Regions from separate parts of the Achromobacter sp. SX5 genome, predicted to be linked through region 1. Evidence: riboswitches for the same ligand, from Rfam matches in the RefSeq annotation. Region 1 holds a riboswitch; the other holds the start of a gene.
What was found. Region 1 has a riboswitch for glycine ahead of gcvT (glycine cleavage system aminomethyltransferase GcvT). Riboswitches for the same ligand answer to the same signal wherever they lie in the genome.
Positions count from the first base shown of each region.

Region 2: another riboswitch for glycine. It lies ahead of AC1M14_RS09445 (D-amino acid dehydrogenase); the one in region 1 lies ahead of gcvT (glycine cleavage system aminomethyltransferase GcvT).

Region 1 is NZ_CM160041.1:830,918-836,717, forward strand. It holds gene AC1M14_RS03840 (arginine/lysine/ornithine decarboxylase) at 1-62, shown strand, start outside; gene AC1M14_RS03845 (BaiN/RdsA family NAD(P)/FAD-dependent oxidoreductase) at 79-1,281, shown strand; gene AC1M14_RS03850 (superoxide dismutase) at 1,422-2,036, shown strand; gene AC1M14_RS03855 (ZIP family metal transporter) at 2,067-2,960, shown strand; glycine riboswitch at 3,020-3,115, shown strand; glycine riboswitch at 3,150-3,273, shown strand; gene gcvT (glycine cleavage system aminomethyltransferase GcvT) at 3,361-4,461, shown strand; gene gcvH (glycine cleavage system protein GcvH) at 4,545-4,922, shown strand; gene gcvP (aminomethyl-transferring glycine dehydrogenase) at 5,002-5,800, shown strand, end outside.
Region 2 is NZ_CM160041.1:2,001,883-2,007,682, forward strand. It holds gene AC1M14_RS09440 (metal-dependent hydrolase family protein) at 13-1,329, shown strand; gene AC1M14_RS09445 (D-amino acid dehydrogenase) at 1,342-2,568, opposite strand; glycine riboswitch at 2,615-2,706, opposite strand; glycine riboswitch at 2,708-2,800, opposite strand; gene AC1M14_RS09450 (DUF2242 domain-containing protein) at 3,004-3,777, shown strand; gene AC1M14_RS09455 (CopD family protein) at 3,867-4,292, shown strand; gene AC1M14_RS09460 (MetQ/NlpA family ABC transporter substrate-binding protein) at 4,710-5,525, shown strand; gene AC1M14_RS09465 (methionine ABC transporter ATP-binding protein) at 5,529-5,800, shown strand, end outside.

The DNA of each region.
Region 1 (5,800 bases):
CCGACGAAGTGGGCGAGGACGGCGAGAAGCGCTACTACGTCGACTGCCTGAAGGAAGAGTGACGGGTCGCGCGTGTCGATGTTCGATGTAGCCGTGATCGGCGCCGGCGCCGCCGGCATGATGTGCGCAGCGGTGGCCGGCCAGCGCGGCCTGCGCGTGGTGCTGGTCGACCACGCGCAGCGCCTGGCCGAAAAAATCCGCATCTCCGGTGGCGGACGCTGCAACTTCACCAACATCGGCGCCGGGCCGGCCAACTTCCTGTCCGAGAACCCGCATTTCTGCCGCTCGGCCCTGGCGGGCTACACGCCGCAGGACTTCCTGGCGCTGCTCAAGCGTCACCGCATCGCCTGGCACGAGAAGCACCGCGGCCAGCTGTTCTGCGACGATTCCAGCGAATCCATTATCGACATGCTGCGCGCCGAATGCGACGCCGGCGCGGTGCAGTGGCGCATGAACTGTCCGGTGGCCGAGATCGGCCACGGCGAACAGGGCTACACGCTGCACACCGGCCAGGGAACGATCCGCGCGGCCAAGCTGGTGGTGGCCACCGGCGGCATGGCGATTCCGCAGCTGGGCGCCACCGACTTCGGCCTGAAGATCGCGCGCCAGTTCGGCCTGAAAGTGGTCGAGCCGCGGCCCGCCCTGGTGCCGCTGACCTTCGATGCCGCGCAATGGCAGCCGCTGTCGGAGCTGTCCGGCGTGGCGCTGGAAGTCGGCCTGCACACGGGGCAGGGCAAGGCGCGCGGCGAATTCCTGGAAGACCTGCTGTTCACCCATCGCGGCCTGTCGGGGCCGGCCATCCTGCAGATATCCAGTTTCTGGAAGCCGGGCGAACCCATCGTGGTGGACCTGGCGCCGGGCCGCGACCTAGCCGCCGAGCTGCTGGCCTCGAAGTCCGGCAACCGCCAGCAGCTGCACACCGTGCTGGGCGGGCTGTGGCCCAAGCGCCTGGCCGACCGCTGGCTGCACCTGGCCGAGCAGGCCGGCAAGCCCGGGCTGGCGGCGCTGCGCCTGGCCGACGCGCCCGACAAGACCCTGCGCGCGCTGGCCCAGGACATCCACCAATGGACGCTGGTGCCCAGCGGTACGGCCGGCTACAAGAAGGCCGAAGTCATGCGCGGCGGCGTGGACACGCGCGGCCTGGACCAGAAATCCATGCAGGCCAAGGCCGTGCCCGGCCTTTATTTCATCGGCGAAACCGTGGACGTCACGGGCTGGCTGGGCGGCTACAACTTCCAGTGGGCCTGGGCCTCGGGCGTGGCCTGCGGGCGCGCGCTGTAGGACGGCGGCGCCGATAGCGCGCGGCTATGGCCGGGATGGAAATATCGGCGTTGCGGCGTTAAATAAAAATAAATATCATTTGTATTTCAAGGATTGAGTTCGCCCGTCCTATTTTGGGCGCGCCACCCACGGAGATACACATGGCCTACACACTGCCCCCCTTGCCGTACGCCTACGACGCGCTGGAGCCGCACATCGACGCGATGACGATGGAGATCCACTACAGCAAGCATCACCAGACCTACGTCAACAGCCTGAACGCCGCGCTGGAAGGGGCCGGCATCGCCGCCGACGAGCCGGTCGAAGCGCTGGTGGCGCGCCTGGAGCAGCTGCCCGAGGCCGTGCGCGGCGCGGTGCGCAACCACGGCGGCGGCCACGCCAACCACAGCCTGTTCTGGGCCGTGATGTCGCCGGCCGGCGGCGGCGCGCCCGACGGCGCGCTGGCCGCCGCCATCGCGTCCGAGCTGGGCGGCATGGACGCGTTCCGCGAGGCGTTCACCAAGGCCGCGCTGACCCGTTTCGGTAGCGGCTGGGCCTGGCTCTCGGTCACGCCCGAGGGCCGGCTGACGGTCGAGAGCAGCGCCAACCAGGACAGCCCGCTGATGCACGGCAATACGCCCATCCTGGGGCTGGACGTCTGGGAGCATGCCTATTACCTGAAGTACCAGAACCGCAGGCCGGAATACATCGCGGCCTTCTACAATGTCGTCAACTGGCCTGAAGTGGCGCGCCGCTACGCCGCGGCGCAGCGCTGAACGCGACTCTCTGAAGGAGGGCAGCGCCGTATGAATACCTTCAGCCGCCATCGTGTGCGGCCCGCCGCCACCAGCATCAGCGTCTGGACGCTGGCCGTGCTGGTTTCCTGCCTGGCCCTGCACCAGTTGTGGGCGTACCTGGACGTGCGCGCGCCGCACGTGGCCGACGCCTTGCTGGGCGGGCTGGTGGCGGCCGCCGCGACGGCGCTGGGCACCGTGCCCATCCTGTTCGCCCGCAGCATTCCGCAGAAACTGCAGGACAGCATGTTCGGCTTCGGCGCCGGCGTGATGCTGGCGGCCAGCGCCTTCTCACTGGTGGCGCCCGGCATCGCCGCGGCGCGCGGGCTGGGCTACGGCCCCTGGGGGGCAGGGCTTACGGTGGCGGGCGCCGTGCTGCTGGGGGCCGCGGTGCTGCTGCTCATGGACCGCACGCTGCCGCACGAGCATTTCATCAAGGGACGCGAAGGCATCGAGGCGCACCGGCTGCGCCGCACCTGGCTGTTCGTGTTCGCCATCACGCTGCACAACCTGCCCGAGGGCCTGGCCATCGGCGTGGGCTACGCCGGCAACGATCCCTTGCGCGGCACCGCGCTGGCCACCGGCATCGCGATCCAGGACATCCCCGAGGGGCTGGTGGTGGCCGTGGCGCTGCTGGCCGCGGGCTATCCGCGGGCCTTCGCGGCGGCGCTGGGCATGCTGTCGGGCATGGTCGAGCCCCTGGGCGCGGTGCTGGGCGCGGCCGTGGTCGGCTGGTCGGCGCCGATGCTGCCCTGGGGCCTGGGCTTCGCCGCCGGCGCCATGCTGTTCGTCATCAGCCACGAGATCATCCCCGAGTCGCACCGCAAGGGGCACGAGGTCTACGCCACCTGCGGGCTGATGCTGGGCTTCGTGCTGATGATGCTGCTGGATACCGCGTTGGGCTAGCACGGGCCGCGGTTCCCATTCCCTGCCGATGGCTTTCGTTGTATGCTTTCGCCGCTGTCACGCATGTTGCGGGAGAGAGCGGCCTGTCCATCCGGCCGCCGCCGAAGGCGCAATTCGCCCGGAATCGCTCAGGTAACCCATACCGCCCATGCTTGCCCCGTCCCGGTTTATCACCGCGTGGACACGGCAAAACAGTACTCTGGAGAGACCTGGCGCCGCCCCTGAAACAAGGGACATGTCGAGCAGCCCAGGCGCCGAAGGTGCAAACCCGCCTAGCGGGGCAACTCTCAGGCAAAAGGACAGAGGGGCGGAAGATTCAGCCGTAGTGCAGGGCGCAGCCCGCCTGGCACCACCGGCATTCCGTAACCCTGGCAACCAAGCCGCCCCGGAGTTTCCGCGCATGTCCGCAACCCTCAAACGCACCCCGCTAGCCGAAGAACACGTCGCCGCCGGCGCCCGAATGGTCGATTTCGGCGGCTGGGACATGCCGCTGGCCTACGGCTCGCAACTGGAAGAGCACCACGCCGTGCGCCAGGACGCGGGCATGTTCGACGTCTCGCACATGCTGAACGTGGACATTGCCGGCCCGGACGCATTCGCCTTCCTGCAGCGCCTGGTCGCCAACGACGTGGCCAAGCTGACCGTGCCCGGCAAGGCGCTGTACAGCTGCATGCTGAACCCGCAGGGCGGCGTGATCGACGATCTCATCATCTATTTCTTCGCCGCCGACGAATGGCGTGTGGTGGTCAACGCCGGCACCGCCGACAAGGACATCGCCTGGATGCAGCGCGTCAAGCAGGCCGGCGGTTTCGACGTGGCCATCACGGCCCGCCGCGACCTCGCCATGGTGGCCGTGCAGGGCCCCAACGCCCGCGCCAAGGTGTGGGCCGCGCGCCCGGCCTGGCAGGCCGCCACCGAGCCGCTGACCCCGTTCGTGGCCGCCGTGGTCGGCGATGACACGCTGGTGGCCCGCACCGGCTACACCGGCGAGGACGGCTTCGAAATCGTGCTGCCCGCCACCGAAGTGGTGCAGTTGTGGCGCGACCTGGCCGCCCAGGGCGTGCGTCCCTGCGGCCTGGGCGCGCGCGATACGCTGCGCCTGGAAGCCGGCATGAACCTCTACGGCCAGGACATGGACGAACTGATCCAGCCGAACCAGGCCGGCCTGACCTGGACGGTGTCGCTGAAGGACGCCGAGCGCCGCTTCATCGGCCGCGAGGCGCTGGAACAGTTCGCCACCCCGGCCGCCTTCCTCGGCCTGAAGCTGCAGGAACGCGGCGTCATGCGCGCGCACATGGCCGTGCGCACCAAGGACGGCATGGGCGAGCTGACCAGCGGCACCATGTCGCCCACGCTGGGCGTGTCCATCGGTTTCGCCCGCCTGCCGCAGAGCGTCAAGCCCGGCGACACGGTCGAGGTCGACATCCGCGGCAAATGGGTGCCCGCCCTGGCCTGCAAATTGCCCTTCGTGCGTAACGGCAAGGCCGTCGAACACTCGTAAACTCGAAGCTTCGCGCGGGACGCCATGGCCGCCCGCGCGAGGCGCGCAACACCATTCATCTACCCGTATTCCCAGGAGCTCCCATGAGTCTGCCCACCGATCGCAAGTACACCGAGTCCCATGAATGGGTCAAAGCCGAGGGCGACGTGTTCGTCGTCGGCATCACCGATACCGCCCAGGACCAGCTGGGCGACCTGGTTTTCGTCGGCGACGTGAAGGTCGGCGCCCAGCTGAAGGCCGGCGAGACCGCCGGCGTGGTCGAGTCGGTCAAGGCCGCCTCCGACATCTACGCGCCCGTGGCCGGCGAAATCGTCGCGTTCAACGAAGAACTCGAAAACAACCCCAACCTGATCAACGAATCCGCCTTCACCGCCTGGATCTTCAAGATCAAGCCGGTCAACGCCGCCGACGCCGACAAGCTGCTGGACGCCGCCGGCTACGAAGCCGTCGCCAACGGCTAAGCCGGTTCTTGCGCGGGCGGTCCGTCCGCCCGCGCAAGCCGCCATCGCGTCCGTCCCCGCCATCCCGAGATCTCCCCCCATGTCGCGCGCCCTAGACACCCATACCGACTTCATTCCCCGCCACATCGGCCCTTCCGACGCCGACCAGGCCGCCATGCTCGCCGTCATCGGCAGCCCCAGCCTGGACGCCCTGATCGACGAAGTCGTGCCGCCCAAGATCCGCAGCCAGGCCCCGCTGGCGCTGCCGCAGTCGCGCAGCGAAACCGACGTGCTGGCCGAGCTCAAGCAGATCGCCGGCCGCAACCAGGTCTACCGCAGCTACATCGGCCAGGGGTACTACGGCACCCACACGCCCAACGTGGTGCTGCGCAACATCCTCGAAAATCCCGCCTGGTACACGGCCTACACGCCGTACCAGCCCGAAATCTCGCAGGGCCGCCTTGAAGCCCTGCTGAACTACCAGACCATGGTCGCCGACCTGACCGGGCTGGACATCTCCAACGCCTCGTTGCTGGACGAAGGCACGGCCGCGGCCGAAGCCATGACGCTGGCGCGCCGCAGCGCCAAGTCCAAGAGCCAGGTATTCTTCGTCTCGCGCCATGTGCACCCCCAGACCCTCGAAGTCGTGCGCACGCGCGCCGAGGGCCTGGACATCGAACTGGCCGTGGGCGACGAGGCCGAAGGCCTGCCCGAGTGCTTCGGCGTGCTGCTGCAGTACCCGCACAGCACCGGCTCGGTGGCCGACTACCGCAAGCTGGCCGAGGCCGCGCACGCGCAGGGCGCGATCGTGGCCGTGGCCACCGACCTGCTGGCGCTGGCCCTGCTGGCCGCGCCGGGCGAGTGGGGCGCGGACATCGCCATCGGTTCGGCCCAGCGCT
Region 2 (5,800 bases), 1.2 Mb from region 1:
AGGAGACTTGTCATGTCCAGAATTGCCATTACCAATGTCGCCATCTTCGATGGCAGCGGCGAAGCCGTGTTCAAGGGCGAGGTGCTGATCGACGGCGCGCGCATCGCCGAGGTCGCGCGCGCGCCGCGGCAGGTGAGCCGCGATGGCGCGCGCGTCATCGACGGCCGCGGCCGCTTCCTGATGCCCGGGATGACCGAGGCGCACACGCATTTCTCGTGGAACGACCAGCCCTCGCTCGCCGCCATCCAGTTCATGCCGCCGGAGGAACACATACTCTGGTGCGTGCGCGTGGCCAAGCGCTATCTGGAGATGGGCTGGACCTCGGCCGTCGGCGCGGCGGCCGCCAAGCCGCGCCTGGACGTGGTGCTGCGCAACGCGATCGACGCGGGGGAATGCCCCGGCCCCCGCTACCTGGCGGGCAGCCAGGAGATCACCACGATCGGCGCGCTGGGCGACAACACGCTGCCGCACATGCCGTTCGATGAACTCAGCTTCGGCAGCGTCTGCAGCGGCCCCGAAGAGATCCGGCGGTCGGCGCGCACCTTCATCAAGTACGGCGTCGACCACCTGAAGATCAATCTGTCGGGCGAGTACATCGCCGGGCTGCCGGCCGAAATGTCGCCATTCTCGGAAGAGGAGATCGCCATGCTGGCGGCCGAGGCCAAGCGTTTCGGCAAGCGCGTGGCGGCGCACGCGCGTTCGAGCGAATCGGTCAAGCAATGCGTGCGGCACGGCATCGAGATGATCTATCACGCCAGCTTCGCCGACGACGAGGCGCTCGACATGCTGGAAGCCAACAAGGACAGGCACTTCGTGGCGCCGGGCATCGGCTGGCTGGTTCGCACCGCCTTCCATGCTTCCGACTACGGCATCACGCCCGCCGCCGCCGAGCAGATGGGCTACAAGCGCGAACTGGAGATCGCCGCCGAATCGCTGCGCAAGATGCACCGGCGCGGCATACGCATCCTGCCTGGCGGAGACTACGGCTTCGCCTGGATGCCGCACGGAACCAACGCCTCCGATCTCCAGTATTTCGTGGATTATGTCGGCATGACGCCCACCGAGGCGCTGGTGTCGGCCACCCGGCTGGGCGGGGAGATCATGCAGCGGCCGCACGAGCTGGGCATGCTGCGTCCCGGCTATCTGGCGGACGTGGTCATGGTCGACGGCAATCCGCTGGAGGACCTGTCGCTGCTGATCGACCCGGACCGCATCAGCCTGGTGATGAAGGACGGGCGGATCTGCAAGAACGCCTGCCCGCCGGGCGCGGAAGGCGCGCCGCCGCGCGCCGTCGAGCAGGACAGCAGGGAAGCGGTCGCGGCGCATTGAGCGCCGCAGGGCTCAGGCCCGGCCCATGCCCGCCTGGACGCTGGCCGCCAGCATCTGGGCGGTCGCGGCCGACAGCGTCCATCCCAGGTGGCCGTGGCCGGTGTTGTAGAACACCCCCGGCCGCTTGCCGGGGCCGACCCTGGGCATCATGTTCGGCGTCATCGGGCGCAGCCCGCACCACGGCACCACGCGCGCGGTGCGCACGCCGGGGAAGTGGCGGCGGGTCCAGTCCACCAGCGGCTGCACGCGTTCGGCCCGGATGTCCAGGTTGAACCCGTTGAATTCCGCCGTGCCGGCCACGCGGAAGCGGTCGCCCAGGCGGCTGGTGACGATCTTGGCGGCCTCGTCCAGCAGGCTCACGCAGGGCGCGGCGGCGCGGCTGGCCTCGTCGTCCAGGTGCACGCTGATCGAATAGCCCTTGACCGGGTAGATGTTGAGCGAGTCTCCGAGCTGCCGCGCGAACTGGCGGCTGGCCGCGCCGGCGCAGATCACCACGGCGTCGGCCGATTCCTGGCGGGCCGGCAGCGCGCCTGCCGCCAGGTCCAGACGGTAGGCGCCGCCCTCGTGCGCGATGGCGGTGATGTCGGCGTCCTGCACGAACCGCACGCCGCGGCGCTGGCAGGCGCGGGCCAGGCCGCTGGTGAACTTGTGGATGTCGCCGGTGGCGTCCGACGGCGTGTAGAAGCCGGCGTGGCAGGCGGTCTGCAGGGCCGGCTCGATGCGGCGCGCTTCTTCCGCGGTTACCTCGTAGCGCTCCAGCCCGCCTTGCCGCAGCAGCGCGTTGGCGCGGCGCGCGGTGTCGAAGCTGGCCGCGTCGTGGTAGATGTGCAGGATGCCGCGGCGCTCCAGGTCGAAATCGATGCCTTCTTCTTCGGCCATGGCGTAAAGGTGCTGGCGCGCCTCGATGGCCAGGCGGGTGGTCTCGATGGTGTTCTGGCGATAGTTGCGGATCTGCCCGATGAACTGGGCCAGCCAGGAATACTTGTGCCAGCCCGGACGCGGATTGAGCAGCAGCGGGGCGTCGTGGCGGCCCAGCCAGCGCAGGCCTTTCATGATGGTGGACACGCTGTTCCAGACCTCGGCGTTGCTGGCCGACAGCTGGCCGCCGTTGGCGTAGGAAGTCTCCATGGCGGGGTAGCGCTGGCGGTCGTAGACGGTGACGTCGAATCCCAGCTTGTTCAGGGCATGGGCGGACGTGACGCCGGTGATGCCGGCGCCGATGATGGCGATGCGGGGCATGGTCGCTCCAAGGGTAGGGTGGCCGCGGCCACCCGGCCGCAGCACCCCATCTGTCTTGGTACCTGAGAGTTTCACGCGCCGCGCGGAGGGCGGCGGGTTCCCCTTCGGTGGGCGCGCGCGGCGCCGCTCTCCAGATTGTCTAGACCGCGCAGTCCTGGTTGCCTGAGAGTTTCCGGGGCGGTTGCTCCGTCGGCGCCTGCCGCGGCGGGCAGGTCTCTTCTGCGGGGTTTTGGATCGACGCGGGCAGAATAGCCAAAATCCGGCGGCGTGGGACCAGGGGTTAGTCCCAGTAGCCGTTCGTTTTGTCCCTGTTATATCGCCTGTTACCTCTCTGTTGAACTGTTCATTCCTGGTAAAGGCTTGAGGCGGGGGGATGCGCTATAACCGACGTTCACGCATCACATTGCCGCAAGCCGCCGGCTCGCGGACCCATACATGCCTCGTATCACCCGCCGTCCGTCCCTGATCCTGCTCGCCGCCCTGACGGGCGCCGTGGCCGGATGCTCCTCCCCCAAGCCCGCGTACGAGAAGGAGGACTTCACCCAGAACGACACCTACTCGCGCGGCGTCGCCGCCAGCAGCGTGGCCGCCTGCGACGCGGGCCGGCGGGCCTTGCTGAGCCAGGGCTATCTGATCGACCGCTTCGAGTCGGCGCGCGTGACCGGGCACAAGAATTTCCAGGCCGAGGACGGCCAGCATACGCAGATCAGCTTCAATATCGAATGCGCCGCCGATGGCGCGTCGAACGAGCGCTCGACGGTGTTCGCCACCGCGATGCAGGACCGCTATTCGATCAAGCGCACCGCCAATTCGGCCAGCGTGGGCGTGAGCGTGCTGGGCCAGGTGTCCATGCCGTTCGGCGCCAGCGACGATTCGCTGGTCAAGACCGCCAGCCAGACGGTGGCGCGGCCCCAGTTCTACGACGGATTTTTCCAGCTGTTGCAGCGCTTCCTGCCGGACGCGCAGGCCGCTTCGGCGCCGCAGCCGGCGCCGGCCGGACGCGGCAAGACGCCGCCCAAGCCCGCGCCGGCCGAGCCCGCGGTGTCGCCGGACGCGCCGGCCGACACCTTGAACCCGGCGGCCGCCAGTGATACGCCGGCCGCCAATGGCAAGGCCGCGCCCGCGGACAGCAAGGCGGCCGCGCCTTCGGACAGCAAGGCGGCGCCGGCGGGCAGCCCGCCGCCGGCAGGCGCCGACGCCGCCAAGTAAGGCCGCGCCGGGCCGCCGCTTTGCCGTAGCGCAAATTGCCGTTGCAAGCCGGTTCGCCGCGGCGCGCGCCTGCGGCGATAATGCCGGCCATGACATACCAATTCCTGAAAATGCTCCACGTGGCGGCCGTGGTCGCCTGGCTGGGCGGCTCGCTGTTCGTGTCGCTGTTCCTGCTGTCCTCGCAGCCCCAGGAAGGCGGCGAAGCCCCGAAAGAAAGCAGGATGCTCGGCGCGCTGCGCCGCTGGACCCTGTACGTGACCACGCCGGCCATGGTGCTGGCCTGGCTGGTCGGCCTGCACCTGGCCGTGACCTTCGGCTGGTTCATCATGAACTGGATCTGGGTGAAGATCGCCATCGCGCTGGCGCTGTCGGCGCTGCTGGGCGTCCAGAGCAAGGCCTTGCGCCGCATGGCCGGCGGCGGCGCGCAGCGTCCGCCGCTGATCGATTGGTACGCGCCGTTCACCGTGGTCGCGGCTTCCGCGATCGTCGCGCTGGTGGTCGTCAAGCCGTTCTGAACGTTTTCGGCGCGCCGCGCGCATATGCCGCGCGGCCATAACCAAACGCCCCGGCCATAAGCACCGAACGAAGTCTTCGTTCGCGCCGGGCGTGCCCGTCCCTAGAATCGTTTCTCTTATAACCGTTTAGGGCCTGTTCACACTAAAAGGAGCCACGCACAGGCCGGTAATCGGGCGCCAGGCTAGGCGCGCTCGCCGCCGCGTGGCTGTGCCACGCAAGGTGAGTGCAACGACGCCTGGCGCCCGATTACCGGCCTGCCCGAAGGGTGAGTACCCAAATGAGCGCCTCTCCGCGTTGCGAATGCTCGCCGGGGACCTGCCACGACTGCGCTTCGCGCCTTGATAGGCGCTCATTTGGGTACTCATGCGTGGCTCCTTTTAGTGTGAACAGGCCCTAGCCTGAGAGGCGATTCCAAAATGACTCCCCGTATTTTCAAGAAGCTGCTTGGCGTGGTGCTGGCCTCGGCGGCGATGTTCCACGGCCCGGCCTTTTCGGCCGACGCCAAACCCCTGAAGGTCGGCGTGCGCGGCGGCGTCGACGAACAGATCTGGGAAGTGGTGGCCCAGGTCGCCAGGAAGAACGGTCTGGCCGTGGAGCCGGTGGTCATCACCGGCACCGCCAGCCCCAACGAGGCCCTGAACAACGGCGACCTGGAGGCCAACGCCTTCCAGCACATTCCCTTTCTGAACGACCAGATCCGCCAGCGCGGCTACAAGCTGGTGCCGGTGGCCAACACGCTGATCTCGCCCATCGCGTTCTATTCCCGCAAATACAAGTCGCTGAAGGACCTGCCGGAAGGCGCGCGCGTGGGCATACCCAACGATCCCAGCAACCAGACGCGCGCGCTGGTGGTGCTGCGCGACCAGGGCCTGATCACGCTCAGGAACGGCTTCGACCCGGCCACCGGCACGGCCACGCTGGCCGACGTGACCGCCAACCCCAGGAAGCTCCAGTTCGTGGAGAGCGCCTCGGTGGTGCTGGCGCGCTCGCTGCCCGACGTGGACGCCGCCGCCATCGTCAACAGCTTCGCCTACCAGGCCGGCCTGATCGCCACGCGCGACGGCATCGCGGTCGAAAAGAAGGAAAACAATCCCTACGTGAACATCATTGCGGTCCGCGAACAGGACCGGAACGCGCCGTGGGTGCCCGAGCTGGTCAAGGCCTACCACTCGGAAGAGGTGCGCCAGTTCATCCTCAGCAAGTTCGAAGGCTCCGTGATTCCGGTGTTCTGAGCCATGATGCAACATGAGTTTTCCATTGCCCAGCCGGCGGCCGCGCCGCCGCTGCCGGCGGGCGACGAGCACATCGTGTTCGAAGGGCTGCAAAAGCGCTACGAGGGCGCGCGCGGCGCGGTTGCGGCGCTGTCCGACGTGTCGTTCTCGATTGCCCGCGGCACGGTGTTCGGCATCATCGGGCGCAGCGGCGCCGGCAAGTCCACGCTGCTGCGCTCCATCAACATGCTGGAGCGGCCCAGCGCCGGACGCGTGCTGATCGACGGCGTGGACGC